One region of the Erythrobacter mangrovi genome, then DNA from elsewhere that is predicted to be linked to it. Evidence: predicted binding sites of a transcription regulator. Region 1 holds the regulator's gene; each other region holds the start of a gene.

Region 1 (7,610 bases):
CAGCCCGGGCCAGCGCCGCCAGTTCGATCCCGAACTCTACGACGTGCTGCTGTTCGACCAACGCGGCTGCGGACGTTCGACACCCTTCGCCTCGCTGCTCCACAACACGACCTGGCACCTCGTGCGCGACATGGAAAAGCTGCGCGAGATGTGCGGGCACGAACAGTGGCTGGTGTTCGGCGGCAGTTGGGGATCCACCCTGGCGCTATCCTACGCCCAGACGCACCCCGATCGGGTTAGCGAACTGATCCTGCGCGGCATCTTCCTGGGTCGCCAGATCGAGAACGACTGGCTCTGCAGTTTCGGCGCCAGCGAACTCTATCCCGAAGCATGGGACGATTTCATCGGCCACATCGACGAGGACAAGCAGGACGACCTGATCGAGGCCTATCGCGAACTGCTCGACGATCCCGATCCCGAAGTGCGCAAGGCCGCCGCCGCCGCGTGGAACCGCTGGGAAGGCGCCACCGTCACGCTGCTGCCCGAAGACGACACCATCGACCACATGGCAGAGGGTGAGAACGCCGTCGCCACGGCGCGGATCGAGAACCACTATTTCCGCAACGGCTGCTTCCTCGAGGAAGGCCAGCTGCTCGAGAACGCGTGGAAATTGGCCGACATCCCCGGCATTATCGTGCAGGGCCGGCACGACTGCTGTACCCCGCCCCGTTCAGCTTGGGATCTCAAGCAGGCATGGCCGGAAGTTGAACTGCAGATCGTGCCCGACGGCGGGCATCTCTATACCGAGCCCGGCATCACCGATGGCCTGATCCGCGCCAGCGACCGGTTTGCTGGCAAGTCCGCGTGACGCCACGGCGAGCTTAACTTGCTTGATAGCGCGGCTTCGCGCGCCCATTGACGCCCACTATGACCAACCGCCGCACCATCCTTGTCATCGACAATTACGACAGCTTCACCTTCAACCTCGTCCATTACCTGATGGAGATGGGCGCGGGTGTGGAGGTCGTGCGCAATGACGCCATTTCTGCCGGGCAGGCGATCACCAGCGGCGCGGCCGGCTTCCTGATCTCGCCCGGCCCGTGCACCCCCAACGAGGCTGGCGTCAGTCTCGACCTCGTGGCGGCATGCGCGGATGCAGGCAAACCCCTGCTCGGCGTGTGCCTGGGCCACCAGTCGATCGGCCAGCACTTTGGCGGCAATGTGGTGCGCGGCGGGCTGATGCATGGCAAGACGTCACCGGTCACGCATGACGGCAGTGGTGTCTTTGCCGGATTACCGTCACCCTTTACCGCGACCCGCTACCATTCGCTGGTGGTTGAGGAGATTCCCGACAGTCTCGTGGTCAATGCCACCAGCGATACACCCGGCCTCGACGGCAGCAGCGTGATGGGGTTCCGCCATCGTGAATTGCCAATCCACGGCGTGCAATTCCACCCCGAGAGCATCGCGACCGAGCACGGCCATGCCCTGCTCGCCAACTTCCTTGCCTTGTGCGGGATCGACGCGAAGCTTCCCGCATGAAGACGCTACCCGCATCGGAACCCCATCTGAGCGAAGCCGAGGCCGAGGAGGTTTTTGGCTGGATCCTTGATGGCGAGACCAGCGACGAGGAAATCGCCCGCTTCCTGCTGGCAATAACCGAGCGCAGCGAGACTGCGGAAGAAATTGCAGGTGCCGCACGCGCGCTGCGGGCTCGCTATATTCCCGTGGCCGGGCCTGAAAACGCCATAGATGTCTGCGGCACCGGCGGCGACGGGCACCACACGCTCAACGTTTCGACCGCGGTCGGTCTGGTGGTAGCCGCCTGTGGCATTCCGGTTGCGCGTCACGGCAACCGCGCAATTTCATCGCTGGCGGGCGTGGCCGATACGTTAGAAGTCTTGGGACTCGACATGGTCGCTGCCGGACGGACGGCGGAAAAGACGCTCGCGGAAATCGGCATCTGCTTCCTGTTTGCGCCAAACCACCATCCAGCGATGGGGCGTATCCAGCCCATCCGGAAGAAGCTGGGTCGCCGGACAATCTTCAACCTTATGGGACCGCTTGCTAATCCGGTGGGAATCAAGCGACAGCTGATCGGCATTGCCCGGCCCGCATATGTCTCGATTTACGGCGACGCGACCGCGCGATTGGGTACCAAGCGTACCTTCATCGTCTCTGGTGACGAGGGGCTGGACGAACTGAGCCTGGCGGGCGGAAATGAAATGGCCGACGTCACCGGGCACGATTTCGAGATGAAGAGGGTGGATGCGGGCATAGCCGGGATCGGGCATGCGCCCCTCGAGGCGATACGTGGCGGCGATTCGCGACATAACGCACAGGCACTCACCGCACTGCTTGCTGGTGAAAGCGGTCCCTATCGCGATACGGTGAGATTCAATTCGGCGGCCGCGCTACTGGTTGCCGGTGCCACCGAAAGTTGGGAGAGCGGCGCGGCGATGGCTGGCGAAGCTATCGACAGCGGCAAGGCTGCCAAGCTGCTGGCCGACTGGATTGAAATGGCGAAGTGAAACGATGAACAAGCTGGTCGAGATCTGCGCCACCAAGCGCGATGAAGTCGCTGCGCGCAAGACTGCTCGTTCGCTGGGCGATCTTGAAGCGCTGGCCGCTGAACAGGGTGCGCCGCGTGGATTTCGTGCTGCGCTGGAGCGCGCGCAGGCAGGGGGTTACGGCCTGATTGCTGAAGTGAAGAAAGCTTCGCCTTCCAAGGGATTGATCAGAGAGGACTTTCGCCCTTCTCAGCATGCCCGTGATTATGCCATCGGCGGGGCTGCGTGTCTTTCGGTACTGACCGATGCCCCTTATTTCCAGGGCCACGAGGACTTCCTGATCGAAGCCCGGGCGGCCTGCGACCTGCCCGTCCTGCGCAAGGACTTCATGGTCGACCCGTGGCAGGTTGCCGAAGCGCGTGCCATCGGTGCCGATGCTATCCTGATCATCGTTGCCGCGCTCGAGGATGCGCAGATGGCAGAAATCGAAGCGGCAGCGATGGAGCACGGGATGGACGTGCTGGTCGAAGTGCATGACGAAGCCGAAATGGAACGTGCCGCGCGCCTTCGCTCGCGCCTGATCGGGGTAAACAATCGCGACCTCCGCACTTTCGTCACCGATCTGGCCACGACGGAACGCCTTGCGCCGCTTGCGCCGCAAGGGGCCCTGCTGGTCGGCGAAAGCGGCATTGCCTCCCATGCCGATTGCCAGCGCCTTGCCTTGGCAGGGGTGCGCAGTTTCCTTGTCGGTGAGAGCCTGATGCGGCAGGCCGACGTCGCGTCGGCTACCCGTACACTTCTGCGGGGATGATCCTGTCCTACAGGTCCGCCGGGCGCTAACTTGGCGGCATGCGTGCACCATTTCCCTTCAAGCTTGCGAATGAACTTGTCGCTCGAGCTGGAGGCAATTTTTTGGATTCAGGACTGTGTTCCATCTGTTCCACGGTTCAGGCCCGTAGCTGAGAGTCTGAACATGACCGACGCGCAATCTGGACCGAATGGAGAACACCTGTTCCACAGGAAAAGCGTAAAAGTGGCGGGATTGCTTGACTTACGAATCATGGTTGCCTAATTGTTCCTTATTCGTTCACGGGTTGTGAACAGCGGCACGGGAGTATCGCACCAATGCTGACGGCCAAGCAGCACGAGCTGATCCGCTTCATCCAGCAAAAGCTGGAAGAGACCGGCATTTCACCCAGTTTTGAAGAAATGAAGGAAGCGCTCGACCTCAAGAGCAAGTCGGGCGTTCACCGCCTGATTTCGGCGCTGGAAGAGCGCGGTTTCATTCGGCGCTTGCCCAATCGTGCTCGCGCGCTTGAAGTAGTCAAGCTGCCTGAAGATGCCGTAACCGGCGGAGCCCGGCCGCGTGCAGCCAATGACGCCGTGTCGGCAGCAATTGCTCCGAAGGCGATCGCGCCCGAACCGGCCAATGACATCATCCAGGTGCCGCTGCATGGGCGCATTGCCGCCGGCGCTCCGATCGAAGCGATCGAGGGTCAGTCTAGCATGCCTGTCCCGGCCGCCCTGCTCGGCCCGGGCGAGCACTATGCGCTCGAAGTGTCGGGCGATTCGATGATCGAAGCGGGTATCTTCGACGGCGATTTCGCGCTGGTGAAGCGGACCGAAACCGCACGCGACGGCGAAATCGTGGTCGCGCTGGTCGACAATGAGGAAGCGACTCTCAAGTACTTGCGGCGTGAGGCTGGTCGGATACGGCTTGATCCCGCCAATGGCGCTTACGAACCGCAAATCTACGAGCCGCACCGGGTCAAGGTGCAAGGCAAGCTGGCGGGACTGTTGCGCCGCTATCACTGAGTGGATGGTGGCGCTCTGCGGGGCCGATCTTCGCGTGGCCGCCACCAGCCATGCTCACCCTGCGTTCGGGCTACCGTGTCGATGCGGCCCGAGGCAAGATAGAGCGCAACACCGCCTTCACGCTGGAGGAATCGACGATCGAGCCTGAGCCATGCGGGGCGGCACGCACGAGGCAAGTATCGATCGGAGATCACGATATCTGCCTTCTCGCACGCTGCAGCGAGCGCCCGCTCCTCAACGAGGTTACGACTGCGCGAAACCAGCAGGCGCCAAGTCCTCCCTCCACGATCAAGCTCCAGCGCGCAAAAGTCATCGCTGCATCGCGCGCCCGACCATTCAGCCAGCGCCTGTGGCTCGGTTCCGCTTGCGGCGATCTCCAGCAAGCTGTCCTGGGCATATCCGCCCTCGCTTTGGCGGAGCACCAGCACCTGATCGCCCTCCCCGACTATCGCGAAGTCACGACCATCGCGCGTGACAAGGATGTCGGGCACAGGTGCGCTCAGCATCCACACCGTTGCGGCAATGGCTGGGACCAGGCCCCAAAGTCGTTGAGTGCCGTGCCACAGGGCGAGCCACAGCCCGCCACCTACGAACAGCAGCAGAGCCGCCGGGGGAACCGGAGGTGCGAGCTTGACTGCCCCGGGCAAGCCCGCGGCGAAGTGGGCCAAGTCGAGCAGCAGCTCGAGCGAATGCCCGGCCAGCCACCAAAAGGGCGCGCCCATTCCTACCATGTCGAACGCCATGGCCAGGGCCAAGAGCGGCATCGATACGAAGGTCACCAGAGGTATCGCAACTAGGTTCGCCAAGGCACCATACACGCCGGCCCGATGGAAGTGGAACAGCACGATCGGCATCAGCGCGATCTCGATCACCAAACCGGTAAGGAACAGAACTGCGAGCCGCCGCCCAAGGCGGGATGTCCACCCCTCCTCTCGCGGTGCAAGGAATTCGCGCACCGGCTTCGCGCCATGTAGCGCGACGATCGCCAGCACGGCGGCAAAGCTCATCTGGAAACTCGGTCCAATCAGCGACTCCGGCCACAACAGCAAGACGAGCATGGCCGCCACCGCGACCATGCGCATCGACAGCGGTTCACGTCCCAGCGCCAGTGCCAGCAACACGAGAACCGCGCCGATACAGCTGCGGATTGTGGGGACTTCGGCCCCAGTAAGCAGCGTATAACCGATCCCCGCCAATGCCGCTGCTCCTGCAGCAACCAGCGGCAAACGCACGCGCAACGCAAACCAGGGCCAACAAGCCAGCAGCTTGAGCGTCAGGAGATAGGTCGCCGCGATGATGGCACTGACATGCAGTCCGCTGATCGACAGCAAGTGCGTCAGTCCGGCGTCGCGCATGGCTTCCTCGTCAGCGCTCGGAATTGCCCCGCGATCGCCGCTCGCCAATGTCGCTGCGATGGCACCTGGCGCTCCGTCGAGCCGGCTCCGCACATAGGACGACAGATCGCGCTGGACCCGAGCGAGGCGGCCCTCATTTTGCTTAGGTGGTTCCAGAACCTCGACCGTCCCAGCAACCGCGCCGGTCGCAGACAGCCCTTCGAACCAGGCCCTTCGCGCGAAGTTGTACGCTCCCGGTACAATCGGAGGTGCGGGAGGCAGCAAACGCACCGAAAGCCGGACTCGTGCCCCTTCACGCAAGTTCTCGGCGTCCTGATCAAGCGGTAGGTTGACCCGATATGCGACTGCGCGGCCCGCCACTACATCACGCGCAGCTAGGGTAAGGCGTATGCGCCCTTCCGTAGGCTGCTCTTGTCGCTCCAGGATACGCGCATCGAGCCGCTCGAAACGCGGGGCAGGAATGGGCTCGGCACCCACGATTTCGGAGCGCGCCCATACCACCGCAACACCCAGGGCTATAGTCAACGACACTGCAATGGCGGCTACCATCACATACGAGCGTTCGTTCCGCCCGCGCCAAATCGCAGCAGCCGATAATGCGAGGAGCAGAAATGCGCCCATTGCTGCAAGCCACTGCCAAGGACTCCCAAGCCCGAACCAAAGGGCAATGCCCGCAGCCAGTGCCACCGCCAACCAAGGCCCACGATCGAATTCCGATCCTGCAAGCAGGCGCTCGATCCGGTCCGTGAATCTGGACAAGAGGCCGCGCATGCGCCAAGGGCGCCGCACTGCGTCGCGGGCAGTGCCGCCCGCCTCCCCCAATGGTACAAGAGGCGTCCCTTGCGTCGCCATGTAAGTGTTTGAAAGGAAGCGAGAGACAATGGCAAGCGATAGTGTGAGCACCGCTGCTTCGCCATCCGGGACGGTCGTCACCCGCTTCGCCCCCTCACCCACGGGTTATCTCCATATCGGCGGGGCGCGCACGGCGTTGTTCAACTGGCTATACGCGCGCCATCACGGCGGTCGCGTGCTGCTCCGCATCGAGGATACCGATCGCAAGCGCAGCACGCAGGATGCGATCGACAAGATCATCGACGGACTCGCCTGGCTTGGCCTCGATTTCGACGAAGCACCCGTATTCCAGTCTGATCGCGCTGAGCGCCACGCTGAAGTCGCCCGTCAGCTGCTCGCAGCGGGCCATGCCTACAAGTGCTTCGCCACCCAGGAAGAACTCGAAGAGATGCGCGAAGCGCAGCGTGCGGCAAAGCAGCCCTTGCGCTACGATCGCCGTTGGCGTGACCGAGATCCGTCCGAGGCGCCTGAAGGCGCGCCCTACGTGATCCGGCTCAAGGTTCCGGTCGAAGGCGCAACCACGATCGAAGATGCGGTCCAAGGCAGCATCACCGTCCAGAACTCCGAGATTGACGATTACATCATCCTGCGTTCGGACGGCACGCCGACCTACATGCTCGCGGTAGTAGTCGACGACCACGACATGGGCGTGACCCACATCATCCGTGGTGACGATCACATCAACAATGCCTTCCGACAGCTGCCGATCATCCGTGCAATGAACGAGATCGAGGGCAACTGGCCCGATCCGGTCTATGCGCATGTCCCCCTGATCCACGGCGCCGACGGGGCGAAGATGTCTAAGCGACATGGAGCGGTCGGGGTCGAGGCCTATCGCGACGAGGAAGGCATTCTCCCAGAGGCGCTGGTCAACTATCTGCTCCGACTCGGTTGGGGGTATGGCGATCGCGAGGAAATCAGCCGAGAGGAAGCGATCCAACTGTTCGATCTCGATGGGGTCGGCAAAGGCCCGGCACGCTTCGACATCAAGAAGCTCCAGAATCTCAACGGCCACTATATCCGCGAAGCAGACGATGCACGATTGGCTGCACTCGTAGCCGAGCGCATTGGTTCCGATGCAGATGTTGCGCTGCTGACGAAGGCAATGCCTGTCCTTAAAGTTCGCGCCAAGTCCGTC
Region 2 (7,610 bases), 260 kb from region 1:
TTTCAAGGTTGTGGCAATGAGCAAGCGCAGATCCAAGACCTTTCTTGCGGACTGGTTCCGCGTGCGCATGCCGACGCGCGAAGAAATGGCTGAAAATCGCTATTTGCGACCGATCGCGCACCGATTCCTCACTCCGGAACTGTGGCGCTTCACGCGCCGTTCCGTACCTCGCGGGGTGGCACTCGGCGTGTTCGCTGGCTTCATCATTCCGGTGGGGCAGATTTTCCTGGCCGCCTTCATGGCCTTGCCGGCGCGTGCAAACGTGCCCTTGGCGGCGTTGGTGACCTTTATCACGAACCCCTTCACCCTGCCATTCTGGGCCTATGTGGCGAACCGCGTCGGCGCGTTCATTCTCAAGGTCGATATGGGAATGACTGGGGGCGCGGCGCAAAATGAGATCGCCAGCGGTCGCTGGGCCTGGTTCGTCGGCATGTTCGAAGGCGTTGGCATCACGCTGTTGGTGACCGTCTTCGGGTTTATCGTACTTGCCATCATCGGGGCGGCCCTGGGCTACTTGCTTTCGGGCGTCATCTGGCGCTTTCTCGTCGCGGCGAAGCGGCGCAGGCGCCTCAAGGCGATGGAGCGGCGCCTGGATGCGCGCCTCGCCGGGGAGATGGAATGAACGCGCATGAGGATAATCCGGTCGGGCGGTTGCCGCCGTTGCCGCTGGTCCTCGGGATTGCCATCGCCTGCCTCGCATCGATCGGGATCGTCTGGCTAGTCGGGCAGGAAACCGTTGTTGCGTTGGCCTATGGCGGGGCGCTGATCGCGGTCTTGCTGATGCTGCTGCTGATGGCTCGCTTGCGTGCAGCACCAGAGGAAGCCGAACTGGCCCAGCCCGACTGGACGGTCACCGCTGCGGCGATCGAGAATCGACGTCGCGCGATTGCCGTTACCGATCGCGCCAATCGGCTGGCCTGCGCCAATACAAGTTACGAAGATTGGTTCCACGGTGCGCGTCCGCCGCTCGAACTGCCGTTCGACACTGCGTCGCGCGAACTGATGGCCACCTCGGCGCGCGAGGCCTGGCGCGACGGTGCCGCCGAGGTTGCGATGCTGTCCACAGAGGAGGGTGATCGGAACTTCAGTCTGACGGTCGATCGGGCGGGGCGGGGCGAAGACTACCTCGTCTGGCGTTTTTCCGAGATCGTCCATCAGCGCAGCTATGACGGTCTGGCAGAGCGCATCGCCGGCTCGCTGGGTGAGGTCATGTCGCGCGCCGGGATCGAGTTGGCGCTGGTTGCGCCCGACGGGATTGTGCAGGCCGGTAGTCCGGGCCTTTCGGAACGGGCCACCGGGAGCAAGGAGAACTCGCTCACCGGGATGGAGTTCGTCCAGCTGCTGCGGACCGACGATCGCGATCGCATCTTCTTCGCCCGGGAGGGGCAGCATGGCTCTCCGCAAACACTGGTCCATGTGCCGCTGGACCAGCCGGGTGTTCCGCGCACCAGGGATGCCGACGAAGCGCCATCGCTGATGATGCTGATCGACAGCACGGTGGGTATCGGCGGGGGGCGCGACAGCGGCGGAAAGGCGGCAATTCCACAGCTCGAGGCCCTGCTTTCGGCACTACCGCTGGGGCTGGCGCTAACCGATCGCGACGGCCGTTTTCTCTTCGCCAACAAGGCGTTCCTGCGTGCGGTGGAGCGCGAAGGGGCAGGGCTGCCGCAGTTTCCGTCCGACCTTGTCGTGCGCGAAGACAAGGCGGCGATGGCGGATACCGTGCGGCGCTTTGCCAAGGGCGCAACCTCCAGCGGCGATATGGCGGTCCGCCTGGCCGGCGACAAGGAGGAACCTGTCTCGATCGGGCTCGCCGGGATTCGCGGCCTGGGCGATGCGGCCGTCCTGCTCTCGATCTCGGACTCGACCGAGGAGAAGCGCCTGCGCCGCCAGGTTGCGCAAGCCACCAAGATGCAGGCGGTCGGCCAGCTTGCGGGCGGTGTCGCGCACGACTTCAACAACGTGCTGACCGCGATCATCGGCTATTGCGATCTCATGCTGCTGCGCCACACGCCGGGCGACAGCGATTACGACGACATCCAGCAAATCAGGGCGAACTCGAACCGCGCGGCATCGCTGACACGGCAACTGCTGGCCTTCAGCCGCCAGCAGACCCTGCGCCCGGTTGTGCTGCAGCTGCCCGACGTGGTCAGCGAAGTCAGCCAGCTGCTTAAGCGACTGATGGGCGACAAGATCGAGTTCTCGGTCCGTCACGACCGCGAGCTGGGGCCAGTCCGGGCGGATCCGCAGCAGCTCGAACAGGTGATCATCAATCTGGCCGTGAATGCGCGCGATGCGATGCAGGCCCACGCGGCGAAGACTGGGAAGCAGGACTGGAAGGGCCGCCTGATGCTCGCGACGCGCCGCGTCTCGGCGCGCGACGTGCGCAAGATGGGCATCGATATCATGCCTGCCGACGACTACACGGTACTCATCATCCAGGATACCGGCGGCGGCATCCCCGAAGAGAACCTCAACAAGATCTTCGAGCCCTTCTTTACCACCAAGGAGCAGGGCAAGGGGACCGGGCTGGGGCTGTCGACGGTCTATGGTATCGTCAAGCAATCGAACGGCTTCATCTTCGCCGACAACGTCCGCGGTCCGGACGGCGCGCCGGCGGGGGCCCGCTTCACCGTCTACCTGCCCGTGCACAAGGGCGAGATGCCGATCGCGGTGCGACCCGAAGAACCGGAAGAGCAGAAGGCAAGCGACTGGTCGGCTGGCGGCAAGTTGCTGCTGGTCGAAGACGAGGATACGGTGCGTGCGGTGGCCGAACGGGCACTCGTCCGAGCAGGTTATTCGGTGACCACGGCGTGCGATGGCGAGGAAGGGCTTGCCGCAATCGCCAATGGCAAGACCGAGTTCGACCTGATTGTCTCGGACGTCGTGATGCCGGCAATGGATGGCCCTGCCATGGTCAGGGCTATCCGCAAGGTGAAGCCCAAGCTGCCTATCCTGTTCATGTCGGGCTATGCCGAAGAACAGCTTCGCAATGAAATCGATATCGAGAACATGCACTTCATCCCGAAGCCGTTCAGCGTACAACAGATCAACGCGAAGGTTGCCGAAGTGCTTGCTGAACAGCGCGGCTGACGGCGTCTCTCGTTCGCATATCAATAGTGACTGGAACAAAACGGGAAAAAAATTTCGTTCCGCTCTTGTTCTCGTGGAACAAAGCCGATACACACATCTACAGTTGAAGAGTCAAAGGGGGCTCTTTGCAAGTGCAGGAGGTGGTGCCATGGCGGCCAGTCTGAAGCTCGTAGAAGGAAAACAAGTGGACGCAGACCGTCAGAAGGCGCTCGACGCCGCACTCGCGCAGATCGACCGTGCATTCGGCAAGGGTTCGGCGATGAAGCTGGGCCAGAAGCAAACGATGCAGGTCGAAACGATTTCGACCGGCTCGCTCGGGCTCGATATTGCGCTGGGCGTGGGTGGCCTTCCCAAGGGTCGCGTGATCGAGGTCTATGGCCCCGAAAGTTCGGGCAAGACCACCCTGGCGTTGCATGTGATTGCCGAAGCCCAGAAGAACGGTGGTACGGCGGCATTCGTCGATGCCGAGCATGCGCTCGATCCTGTCTATGCCAAGAAGCTCGGTGTCGACATCGATGAACTGATCGTTTCGCAGCCCGATACGGGCGAGCAGGCGCTGGAAATCACCGACACACTGGTCCGTTCGAACGCGATCGACGTGCTGGTGGTCGACTCGGTTGCCGCACTGGTGCCGCGCGCCGAGATCGAAGGCGAGATGGGCGACAGCCACGTCGGCCTGCAGGCGCGCCTGATGTCGCAGTCGCTGCGCAAGCTGACCGGCTCGATTAATCGCAGCAAGTGCATGGTGATCTTCATCAACCAGCTGCGCATGAAGATTGGTGTGATGTACGGTAATCCGGAAACCACCACCGGCGGCAACGCGCTCAAGTTTTACGCCTCGGTGCGCCTCGACATTCGCCGCACCGGGCAGATCAAGGACCGCGACGACATCATCGGCAACACTACCCGCGTGAAAGTGGTCAAGAACAAGGTCGCCCCGCCATTCAAGCAGGTCGAATTCGACATCATGTATGGTGAAGGCATTTCGAAGATCGGCGAAATCCTCGACCTTGGCGTGAAGGCCGGCGTGGTCGAGAAGTCGGGAAGCTGGTTCAGCTATGACAGTGTCCGGATTGGCCAGGGACGCGAGAACGCCAAGACCTTCCTCAAGGAAAATCCCGAGATGTGCGCCAAGTTGGAAGCCGCAATCCGCGGCCGCACCGACGAGGTGGCCGAGGAGATGATGGCCGGTCCGGACGCGGACGAGGACTGATTCCCCTCAAGCGGGAGCGCGCCGACCACCCCCCGGACGGCGACATGGCCGGAACTGTCCCCCGGCGCTCCCGAACGAACGGAAAGCCGGTGCGCTCCGAATGGAACGCACCGGCTTTTCCGTTTGTGCTGGCGCTGGCCGCGGCCGGGCCTCTCGCCTAAGTCTCTTTCCCGAATCGTCCGGCCATTCGTTCCGGACGCAGGAGAGAATCTATGACGATCACCGTGCACCACCTCAACAACAGCCGATCGCAGCGCATCCTATGGCTGCTTGAGGAGCTCGGTGCCGATTATGAGATCGTCCACTACCAGCGGGATGCTGAGACCAACCTTGCACCAGCCGACTTGAAAGGCCCCCACCCGCTGGGCAAGTCACCCCTGATCGAGGATGCAGGCCTGCGTGTCGCCGAGAGCGGGGCGATCATCCAATATCTCTGCGAACGTCATGGTGGAGGCGACTGGCTTCCCGCCGCCGACAGCGAAGATCATGTGCGCCATCTTGAATGGATGCAGTTCGGCGAGAGCAGCTTTTTCGTGCCGGTCATGCTCAAGCTCATGACCGCACGCCTCGGTGAAGCAGCAGCACCCATTACGCCGCGGATCGACGAACAGTTCGCCGCGCATGTCGCATTCATGGAGGGTGGCCTGAACGACGGTGGCCACTTCGTTGGCGACAGCTGGACCGCCGCCGATGTGCTGATGAGCTTCCCGGCTGAGATTGCGGTGATGCAGGGCTTCGCCGAGCGTTGCCCCAAGACCGTGGGCTTCGTCGAAGCGATCCACGCGCGCCCCGCCTGGCAGAGGGCTCGCGAACGAGGTGGACCGTACTTTGTCTGGTAAACCGGGCTTGCATTTAAGGGGACAGGTCGACACAAGGCCGCGCCTTGACCCGCCAGGGCAAGAAGGCGAACAATACGGAAAGTTTGATGAAGATTGCAGTTTTCGGCCTGGGCTATGTCGGCCTATCCAACGCCATCATGCTTTCGCAGCACAACACAGTGGTTGGTTGTGATGTTTCGTCGGCGCGGGTTGCGTTGCTGGCGGACAGGGTCTCGCCCATCAAGGACGATCTGATCGAGGAGTACCTGCGCCGCGACGATCTGGACCTGACGTTCACCACCGACTTCGCCACCGCGATCGAAGGCGCCGAGTTTGCGATAGTCGCTGTCCCGACCAATTACGATGTCGAGAGCAATTTCTTCGACACGTCCGCCGTCGATAGCGTGATCGGACAGGTCCTCGCCAGCAACGACCTGACGACGGTCGTGATCAAGTCGACGGTACCGGTGGGTTATGTTACGCAGGCCCGTCAGCGCTTTGCGAGCGATCGCATCCTGTTCAGCCCCGAATTCCTGCGTGAGGGCAAGGCGCTCTACGATAATTTGCACCCGTCGCGCATCATAGTCGGCGAGCGCTCGGAACGCGCCCAGCGCTTTGCGGACCTGCTGCTCGAGCCGACACTTGACGGGGATGTGCCGGTTCTCCTGACAGACGCGGACGAGGCCGAGGCGATCAAGCTCTTCGCCAATACCTACCTCGCCATGCGCGTAGCCTTCTTCAACGAGCTCGACAGTTACGCGCTCTCACGCGGGCTCGATACGCGCCAGATCATCGAGGGAGTCGGACTCGATCCGCGCATCGGCTCGCATTACAACAATCCCTCGTTCGGATATGGCGGCTACTGCCTGCCGAAAGACACCAAGCAGTTGCTCGCCAATTACTCCGAGGTGCCGCAGAACCTCATCCGCGCGATCGTCGATGCCAACCGAACCCGCAAGGACTACCTCGCCGACCGGATCATCGCGATGCAGCCACGCAAGGTCGGGATTTTCCGCCTGGTGATGAAGGCAGGTTCGGACAACTTCCGCCAATCATCGATTCAGGGGATTATGAAACGGGTCAAGGCGAAGGGCATCGAGGTCATCGTTTACGAACCGGTGATGGAAGATGGTGAGTTCTTCGGTAGTCGCGTGGTGCGCGACCTTGCCGACTTCAAAGCGAAAGCCGATGTGATCGTCGCCAACCGGCTCGATGCCGATCTTGAGGACGTGGCGGACAAGGTTTTCACCCGCGATCTGTTCGGCGCCGACTAATGGGGGAAACGCGGACAGCACTCGTTACCGGCTCGGCAGGCTTCATCGGTTATTTTACTTGCCGACGCCTGCTGGCTGACGGCTTCACGGTCATCGGTGTCGACTCACTCTCCGATTACTACGATCCGCAGCTGAAGCTGCGCCGGCAGGCCGGACTTTTGCAGAGCCCCGGTTTCCGCGCGGTCAACGAACCGATTGAGTCACCTGGACTGCTCGCCGAACTCTTCGCGAGCTCCAAGCCGGATGTAGTAATCCATCTCGCGGCCCAGGCGGGTGTGCGCTATTCGATCGACAATCCCCGCAGCTATCTCGAGAGCAATCTTGTCGGGACCTTCGAATTGCTCGAGGCCGCGCGAGCGCATCCTCCGCAGCATATGTTACTTGCTTCGACCTCCTCGGCCTATGGCGCGAATACCGAGATGCCCTATCGCGAGACGATGAGGGCGGACCACCAGATGTCCTTCTACGCCGCGACCAAGAAGGCGACAGAGGCGATGGCGCATTCCTACGCGCATCTGTTCGACCTTCCGGTGACGATGTTCCGCTTCTTCACCGTCTATGGCCCCTGGGGGCGGCCAGACATGGCACTGTTCAAGTTCACGCGTGCGATGCTGAACGGCGAGCCGATTGACGTGTACAACCACGGCGAGATGATGCGCGACTTCACCTATATCGATGATCTGGTCGAAGCGATCCGTCGCCTGGTCGATACGCCGCCAGTGCGACCCGATAGTGCCGAAGCGATTGCGGAAGGCGACAGTCTTTCGCCGGTCGCACCGTGGCGCGTGGTGAACATTGGCAATTCGCAGCCTGTGCAACTGGGCGACATGATCGCGGCGGTCGAGGATGCGCTGGGGGTGACGGCGCAACGCAACCTCATGCCGATGCAGCCGGGCGACGTACCCGCGACCTGGGCCGACGCCGAACTGCTGCGTTCGCTGACCGGCTATGTTCCGCAAACCGATATTCGCCAGGGCGTGCAGCGCTTTGTCGAGTGGTATCGCGATTATTACGAGGTTTAGACCATGACCGATGCATCGGACTGGATCAGTAGGGTCGGCAAGAGTTGGGCCTATGAATGGGAACGGACCGACCGCAGTTTCGCACCCCTGACCCAGAGGTTGTTCGACGTTGCCGATAGCAGCAGTTTCGCGCGAGCGCTCGACATCGGTTGCGGCGCGGGGGAACTGACCCTGCAGCTCGGACAGGCCC
Region 3 (7,610 bases), 420 kb from region 1:
GTGGCCCAAGGGCGATCTCGCCGACAAGGCGATCTGCGAAGCGATCGGGAACTCCGAAGGGATCTTTACCGATTATGCGGCCGCCAAGCACGGCTGCGGCACGCGCGGCCAGCGCGCGTCGACCAACGAGGGCGCCGGTACCGACTATGCCGACGTCAATCCCGGCGTGCCGCGCAACTACACCTGGCACGTCCTGAAAAAGAGCGCCTTCTTCAATCCGGGTGGTACCTTTGACCGCGAACTAGCCGAATACGCCATGACGCTGATTGGCACGGTCATCTACGTGCCGCCCAAGGATGATGAACCCGGCAAGTTCGTGCCGTTCGCGGGCGACGCGTCCTCGACGCTCGTAAGCGCGCTCCTAGACGGGACGCAGGGCCAGACCGTGCGCGTTTTCCGCTGCGACGAGACCGATCTCTGCCTCAATCCCACCTTCGAGCAGATGAGCCTATCGAATGCAAAGGCCATCCGCCCGCGGGTCGCGCTCCTCATCGGGAACATGGTCGATGCGATCCGGGCCGACACCGCGATCGGCAATGCCGAAAAGGAACTGCTGCAGGTCGCCGCTGTCCCCTTGTACAAGATCCTTACCGTCCAGGCCGCCTATGGACGCGGCATGCCGACCGACGACCGCGAAACGCTCGCCGAGATCGCCAGCATCGATCTGCTCTATGCCATCCTCGACCGGATCGTCTCGGAAGCCGGTCGCTCGATGGCGAGCTTCATCGCCGCCGATGAAGCCAAGCTTGCGATCTGGCGCGGCCAGGTCGCCGAAGTGCGCTCTGGCCTGGTCCAGAGGCAGGCTACTGGACAGGCCAAGGTCTCGGCGATCATGCAGATCATCGAGAAGACCGCGATGATCGAGAACGCGCTCGCCGCTTCGATGTCGCCCTCGATGTCCGCAGCGCTCGACTGGTCACGCGGCCTCCAGTCGCGCTCGATTATTCCCTGAGTCGAGCGCCATGGTCGAAATCTTCACAACCGGCGGCGGTGAGTACATCGTCAATGTCTTGAACGCCGTCGCCGCGTGGACCGGGGCCGGTGGCTACAAGAGCCTGATCCAGGTGGCGCTGGTCTTGGGCATGGCGCTTGCGGTCATTGTCGTCGCGTTCAACCAGGACTGGCGCGCCTGGCTCAACTGGTTCCTCGGCGCGACTCTCATCTACATGTGCCTGATGGTTCCGCGCATGGATGTGCAGGTCACCGACCGCGTCAATCCGAGCCTTGCACCGGCCACGGTCGCCAATGTCCCGCTGGGCCTAGCGCTCATGGCAAGCTTTACCAGCCAAGCGGGCGACTACCTAACCCGTTCCGCCGAGCTCGTCTTCGGCCTTCCCGACGATCTCAACTATTCGAAGAACGGCATGATTTACGGCGCGCGCCTGCTCGAAGCGACGCGGTCCCTGCGCATTGCCGACCCCGAATTTGCCGCCAATTTCGACGAACATGTCCGTCAATGCGTATTCTACGACCTGCTGCTCGGTCGCTACTCGATGAAGGAATTGTCGGAGAGCAACGATATCTGGGCGACCATTGCGCCCGGCAGTGCCGCGCGTGCGCAGCGCTTCCTCACCCGGCAGGCGGACGATAGCGTCACGGCCACGATCATCACCTGCCGCGAAGCATACACTGCGCTCTCCAACCAGTGGGCCGGGCTTATCGATGAGATGACACAGGTCGCCGGGCGCCAGCTCTACCCCCGGCAGACCGAAGCGCTCGCGAAGGCCAAGCTCATCGCCGACCTGCCGATTGCCTATCAATACCTCACCGGCGTCTCGAAGGATGCAAGCAGCATCTTCCGCCAAGTTCTGACCATCAACGCCATGAACCAGGCGATGCATGGATTTGCCGGAGCTAGCGGCGCATCGAGCGTCGATGTGTTCGCGCTGACCCGCGCCGATATCCAGACCGAACGGACCTATTCTTCGATCGCGCATAACGCGATGAAGTGGGTCCCGATCCTCAATGTCGTCCTGACGGTCGTATTCTACGCGCTTTTTCCGGTGCTCTTCCCACTGTTCCTGATGCCCAAGACCGGACCGATCGCGCTCAAAGGATACGTCACGGGCTTCTTCTATCTGGCAGCTTGGGGGCCGCTGTTCGTCATCCTGCACATGATCCTGATGCTCAAGGGCGCGAGCGATGTGGCGGCAGCGGGCGGCGCAAGCGGGCTCAGCCTCGCGACCTTCTCCGGCATGACCGACGTCAACAACGATATCGGGATCCTGGCCGGCTACCTCGTCGCATCGATACCGTTCCTTGCAGGCGGCGTCGCCAGGGGCGCGCTCGCAATATCGGGCCAGGCAACGAGCTACCTCAATCCGAGCCAGAACGCGGCAGAAGAGGCGGCGCGCGAAGCGAGCACCGGCAATGTTTCGCTCGGGAATACCAGCCTTGAGAACTCGAACGTGTTTTCGCGGCAGTTTGCGCAAGCCAGCCTCGCTCCCAACATTGGCTACGGCGCCGCGCAGACGCGAGCCACAAGCGAAAACGGCACCCAGACCACCGGCTTCCCTCAAGCCGAATTCGCCACCGTGCCGACCTCGAGCTATCCGTTCACCCCGACACTCGGGCAGGACTTCTCGAGCCGGCTTGCGACCATGGCGAGCCAGAGCCGCGGCCAGAGCGAGACCTTCTCGAACCTTGCCCAGCAGTCGACGAGTTCGGCTGTCACCCGCTTCAGCGAGCTACGCGATGCGTACACCCGCTCGCGCTCGAACGAGAGCGTCAGTGGCACGTCAACGAGCGACAGCATCGGCAGCGCCTTCAGCGAGGTCGACAACGCCTCGAAGACACTTCAGCAGCAATTCGGGCTGTCGCGCCGCGCGGCCGATGACATCACCGTATCTTGGTTCTTGAACGGGGATGGCGCTCTAGGACTGAAGGGAGAAAAAGGCGCTGGCTCGGCGAGCATAGGTGTTAAGGGAGGACGCAACCAGAGTTGGACCGACAGTGATATCGGGATCGCCTCCGAGGATCGCTCGCGCATCATGGGCGCGCTGAGCCAGATCTCGGACAGTCGCAGCTGGTCGAGCACGCGCGAAGGCTTCCTGCGCGAAACGAGTTCGAGTTCGGAGGCGCTGGTGTCAAGCAGCTCGGCCGGGATTACCACGTCGATCACCGAAGCGCAGAGCTATACCCGCGAAGCGCGCCGAGCCGAGGAGATCGCCAGCCGCCTCGAGAACCAGGCGAGTTGGTACGAGAGTGCCAATGCCGCAGGCACTCTCAACCTCAGCCAGGCCTATCGCGAATGGGGCATGGCGGAGATCGAGGCTAACCGGGATTACTACGGTCCGGTGCGCTTTGACGACATCGACTTCCAGATGAGCGTGCGGGGCCAGCAGCTTCAGGCGCGGTTCGTCGAAGGCTATGCGGACCAGCTCAATGCCGAGATCTCGGGCGACCTGGTCTTGCCGGCCTCTGCGTCCATCGCTCGGCCCTCGGCGAGCAGCGCCGAGAGCGTCCGGGGATCAGTGCGGCTTGACGGTGTGCCGGGAAGCCTGAGCGCCCCGTCCAGCGAACGTGAAGACATCGCCCGTGATGTCGATCGGGTGCAGCAACAGGGAGATCGACGGATCGGGACCGTGAAAGGCTACCTCGATGGCAAGACCCGCGATGCGAAGGGAGCCTCGGCCGAAGCGGCAGACGATGTTAAGGAATGGTAGGCTGCTAAAGGATGACGTCGTGCACAATTACGAACACGACAAAAGCTGCCAATGCAGCAAAAATCGCAATCAACTTGAGCCGTCCCCAAGGGTCAGCCCAAGTCTTTTTCCAGGTGTAGGAAGTGAGACGGTTCTCGGCGATGGCCCGGTCGACTTCACGAAGACCTTCCCAGTCCTGCTTGCCACCAGTGGGATTGTTGTCTGGATCGCTCATCGCTCATTCTCCTTCAGTGGTAAATCGGCGCTCTCACCTCTAAATCGTCCCAACAGATCGCTGATAAAATAGACAAGAAGCATCACGAAAGCGAGAACGCTATCTTGGCCTGCAGACTCGAAAATTTATTGCGTCGAAGATCGATCAGCTATGCGAGGACGGCGAGCAGAACGGGGCAAGACTCTGGCAGGTTGTGGTCCGTCGCTATGAGCAACTTGCCGCGCGCAAGTCCCATTCCTGATGGAACTGTTGGGATCTCCAGCCTCGACTGACTGCAGATAGGCTTCCAGCCGCTCTAGCGTTCGTCGACGCGGCCTTCGTCCTTGCCGGAGGTCGAGTACGAATCGAGGATCACCGACTGCGCGCCTGCCGAAGCGTGTAGCCGAAATATGATGATCTTTCAGATGCTTTTCGATCCGTTCCAGCAAGGTCATGACCCTTTCGCTCCGACTCGCAAATCCCTTGTGTTCCTGTTATGTTCTTAGTAAGATCATATCCGCGAGTCTAGGAAAATTCCTACGATTGAGATTCGAAGGACAGACAGATGGAACATGTCAGGGAAGAGCTCGACCGGCTGATTCTCAAGGGCGGATATGGCTACGCCTCGATATCGCGGCTGCTCGGCCGCAATCCCGCTTATGTACAACAGTTCATCAGGCGCGGCTCTCCAAGAAAGCTCGATGACGAGGATCGAAAGACGCTTGCCTGCTTCTTCGGTGTCGACGAGCAAGTGCTCGGTGGTCCGGCTAATCCGGTCACCGATGGCATGGTCGAGATCCCCGTACTCGATGTGGAGGCATCCGCCGGCTTTGGCGCGGTAGCTGCTAGTGAGACTGCACACACCCGGTTCGGGTTCGATGAGCGGTGGCTGCGGCACCTGACTTCGGCCAAGAGCGCCAGCCTGTCGATCGTCGGCGTCAAGGGTGACTCGATGGAGCCCACTCTCAGTGATGGTGACGAGGTTCTGGTCGATGCTTCAGATCACGGCTCGCGACTGCGAGACGGGATCTACGTCCTTCGTTCTGATGATACCCTCGTCGTGAAGCGGATCGCTATCAAGCCAAATGGTAGGCAGATCACCATTGCCAGCGACAATCCGGCTTACCCTACCTGGCACGACATGGATCGGTCGGAAGTTCACGTGGTGGGCCGGGTTATCTGGTTTGGCCGAGCCTTGTAGCGGCAGGACTTGGGCCGTTAGTTGACGGTCGGCTTTCGGCGCTGGTTTCGCAAAAAGCGGACCTTCCGCCTCCGACCCAATTGCGGATATAGATGGGTAATTGGAATTACCGCCATTCTTCGGCGTTGGCGTCGACTACAGCTGGTAAAGTTACCTTCTCTCGCGGCGACCGCTGGGCCCTTTAGGCATCGCCCAAATTGCGCTGCATTGCGGCCAAAGTAGACTTGAATGCCTCCAAGTCCTCGTCCTTTATTCCTGTGAGCAGGCGCGCATAGACCTGATCCGCTTCGACTCGCATTTTCGGAAGCAAGTCGATTGCAGCGGATCGCAGGTGCACCTGCCACACACGGCGGTCGTTTTTGGCGCTGCGCCGTTCGACCAAGCCCAATTCTTCTAGCCGGTCGATCGCTTGCCCGATGCTTGCCCGCTCCAGCTCCAATTGACCGGCCAATTCGGTCTGGGTCATGCCGGGTGTCCGGTAGAGATAGGCTAACGCACGCCACTGGGTGCGGGTGAGTCCAAACTGCTCGAGTGAGGAATCGAAGGTACGGCGCAATCGTCGCGTGAGCTCTTCCAACAGAAAAACCAACCGGTCTTGATCGGTCAGGAATGGCGCCGCTTTTTCATCGGGATCGTGGTCGAGCTTTGTTGCCATGCAAGGCACCTTAACACAGCATCGACTTAGATAAAGTCATTTACTGTAAATCAATTTACAATATAGTGGCTTGCGATATGGAGATTTTGACCACCAAAATTCATGGAGCGGGAGGACTCTCCCTTGCCGCAGAAGTGATTGGTGGCGACAACGCCATGCCCGTCCTGCTCGCACATGGCGGCGGGCAGACGCGCCGTGCGTGGAAGCGCGTAACAGGTGATTTGGCCGAAGCTGGCTACCGCACAATTGCGATTGATATGCGCGGTCATGGCGAGAGCGATTGGGCTGCGAGCGGAGCATACGATATTCGCGACTTCGCTTCCGATCTTGTAGCGATTGCATCAGGCATGGAGTGCAAACCAGCACTCGTTGGTGCTTCGCTGGGGGGACTGGCCGGGATCATCGCCGAGGGTTATCTCGCGCCAGACACTTTCGCTTCCCTGACCCTTGTAGACATTGCCCCGCGCATGGAGCCGGGCGGCGTGATGCGTGTGGTCGGTTTCATGGAACAGCATGTCGATACCGGCTTTTCTTCACCTGAAGAAGCGGCGGGAATCATCGCGAGGTACATGCCGCATCGCCGCAAGCGCGGGGCTGGAGAGGGACTGCGGCGCTACCTGCGCAAAAAGGATGATGGCCGCTACTACTGGCACTGGGACCCGGCCTTTATCCGTAACATCATGACCACGAAGCGAAGCGATCCGGCTCATCAGGATCGGCAATTCGATGCGCTGAGCGATGCGGCCAGTCGGCTTTCGTTACCAGTGCATCTCATTCGCGGCGGATCGAGCGATCTGGTTTCCGAAGAGGCGGTGGCGCATTTGCGCGACCTGGTCCCGAACACCGAATATTCCGACATCGCAGATGCCACGCATATGGTGGTGGGAGACGCCAACGACGCCTTTTCGGAAGCGATCCTCGATTTTCTGACCCGCCATCACTCTCCCCAAGGAACTACAGCATGAGCAAGGAGCACGGTCCAATCGATTGCGAACGTCTTGATGAGCTGTTGCGGATTGCTCCGTTTCATCAATGGCTCGGTCTGACGGTAAAATCGTATTCTAGCGAGCAGATTGAGCTCGAAATGCCGTGGCGCGAAGAGATTATCTCGAACCCGATGATCGGTTCAGCTCATGGCGGCGTGCTGGCATCGCTGATTGACCTCACAGGGCTCTACACATTGCTGTCGCAAGGTGTGACAGCGAAGGTGACAGCCGACCTGCGCGTTGATTATCATCGCCCGGCGACTTCTGGGCCCCTCATTGTGACGGGTCAGGTGGTCAAGGTCGGAAGGCAAATCTCGGTTGCCGAAAGCCGGATAGTTGGACCGGACGGCAAACTGATCGCCAGCGGCAGGGGTGCCTACATATGTTAGCGCGCGCCACCCTAACGGCTTTCTGTTTGGCTCTTGCTGCATGCTCAGGTGGCGTGGACGGAAGCGAGGCGGGGCAAGACGCGCAGTCAGGTCCGCGCAAAGTTCAGACAATGGTCGTCGAACCCGAATTGCTCGCAGAACCAGTAAAAGCATTCGGCACCATTGCAGCCAAGCAAAGCAGTTCGATCGGAGCGCTCGCAGAGGGGCCGGTTGAGCGCATTTTCGTAAAGGTCGGCGACAGGGTATCGCGGGGCCAACCACTCTTTCGTATCCGTCAGGCTGATTACCAGCGGCGCGTCGCCGAAGCGCAGGCCGCCGTCGATCTAGCTAGCGCCCGAGCGATCGAGGCAGAACGGCGCTACGAGCGCGTTATTGCGCTTGCACCTAAGGGTTTTGTATCAAACGCGCAGGTCGATGCGGTCGAAACGGAACTTGCCGTTGCACGAGCGCAAAAAACGCAGGCTCAGGCAGTGTTCGGCACCGCGCAGCAAGCGTTATCTGATACCATCACGCGAGCGCCT

The links. The regulator LexA, encoded in region 1, represses DNA repair genes until DNA is damaged. The targets are predictions, from matches to a motif close to GTTCCNCNCTTGTTCT.
Region 2: recA (recombinase RecA) is a predicted target of LexA. The motif match lies at 3,150-3,165, and genes of this name have one in related genera.
Region 3: HQR01_RS07815 (S24 family peptidase) is a predicted target of LexA. The motif match lies at 4,346-4,361, and genes of this name have one in related genera.

What each region holds. Positions count from the first base shown of each region.
Region 1 is NZ_CP053921.1:1,927,169-1,934,778, forward strand. It holds gene pip (prolyl aminopeptidase) at 1-808, shown strand, start outside; gene HQR01_RS09855 (anthranilate synthase component II) at 868-1,482, shown strand; gene trpD (anthranilate phosphoribosyltransferase) at 1,479-2,471, shown strand; gene trpC (indole-3-glycerol phosphate synthase TrpC) at 2,476-3,261, shown strand; gene lexA (transcriptional repressor LexA) at 3,576-4,265, shown strand; gene HQR01_RS09875 (ComEC/Rec2 family competence protein) at 4,259-6,472, opposite strand; gene gltX (glutamate--tRNA ligase) at 6,501-7,610, shown strand, end outside.
Region 2 is NZ_CP053921.1:2,182,441-2,190,050, reverse strand. It holds gene HQR01_RS11095 (DUF2062 domain-containing protein) at 17-622, shown strand; gene HQR01_RS11090 (hybrid sensor histidine kinase/response regulator) at 619-3,093, shown strand; gene recA (recombinase RecA) at 3,242-4,306, shown strand; gene HQR01_RS11080 (glutathione S-transferase family protein) at 4,519-5,145, shown strand; gene HQR01_RS11075 (nucleotide sugar dehydrogenase) at 5,232-6,398, shown strand; gene HQR01_RS11070 (NAD-dependent epimerase/dehydratase family protein) at 6,398-7,420, shown strand; gene HQR01_RS11065 (class I SAM-dependent methyltransferase) at 7,424-7,610, shown strand, end outside.
Region 3 is NZ_CP053921.1:1,507,308-1,514,917, reverse strand. It holds gene HQR01_RS07830 (conjugal transfer protein TraH) at 1-952, shown strand, start outside; gene HQR01_RS07825 (conjugal transfer protein TraG N-terminal domain-containing protein) at 963-3,665, shown strand; gene HQR01_RS07820 (hypothetical protein) at 3,670-3,879, opposite strand; gene HQR01_RS15415 (DUF6961 family protein) at 3,989-4,120, shown strand; gene HQR01_RS07815 (S24 family peptidase) at 4,424-5,059, shown strand; gene HQR01_RS07810 (MarR family winged helix-turn-helix transcriptional regulator) at 5,241-5,714, opposite strand; gene HQR01_RS07805 (alpha/beta fold hydrolase) at 5,792-6,679, shown strand; gene HQR01_RS07800 (hotdog fold thioesterase) at 6,676-7,089, shown strand; gene HQR01_RS07795 (efflux RND transporter periplasmic adaptor subunit) at 7,200-7,610, shown strand, end outside.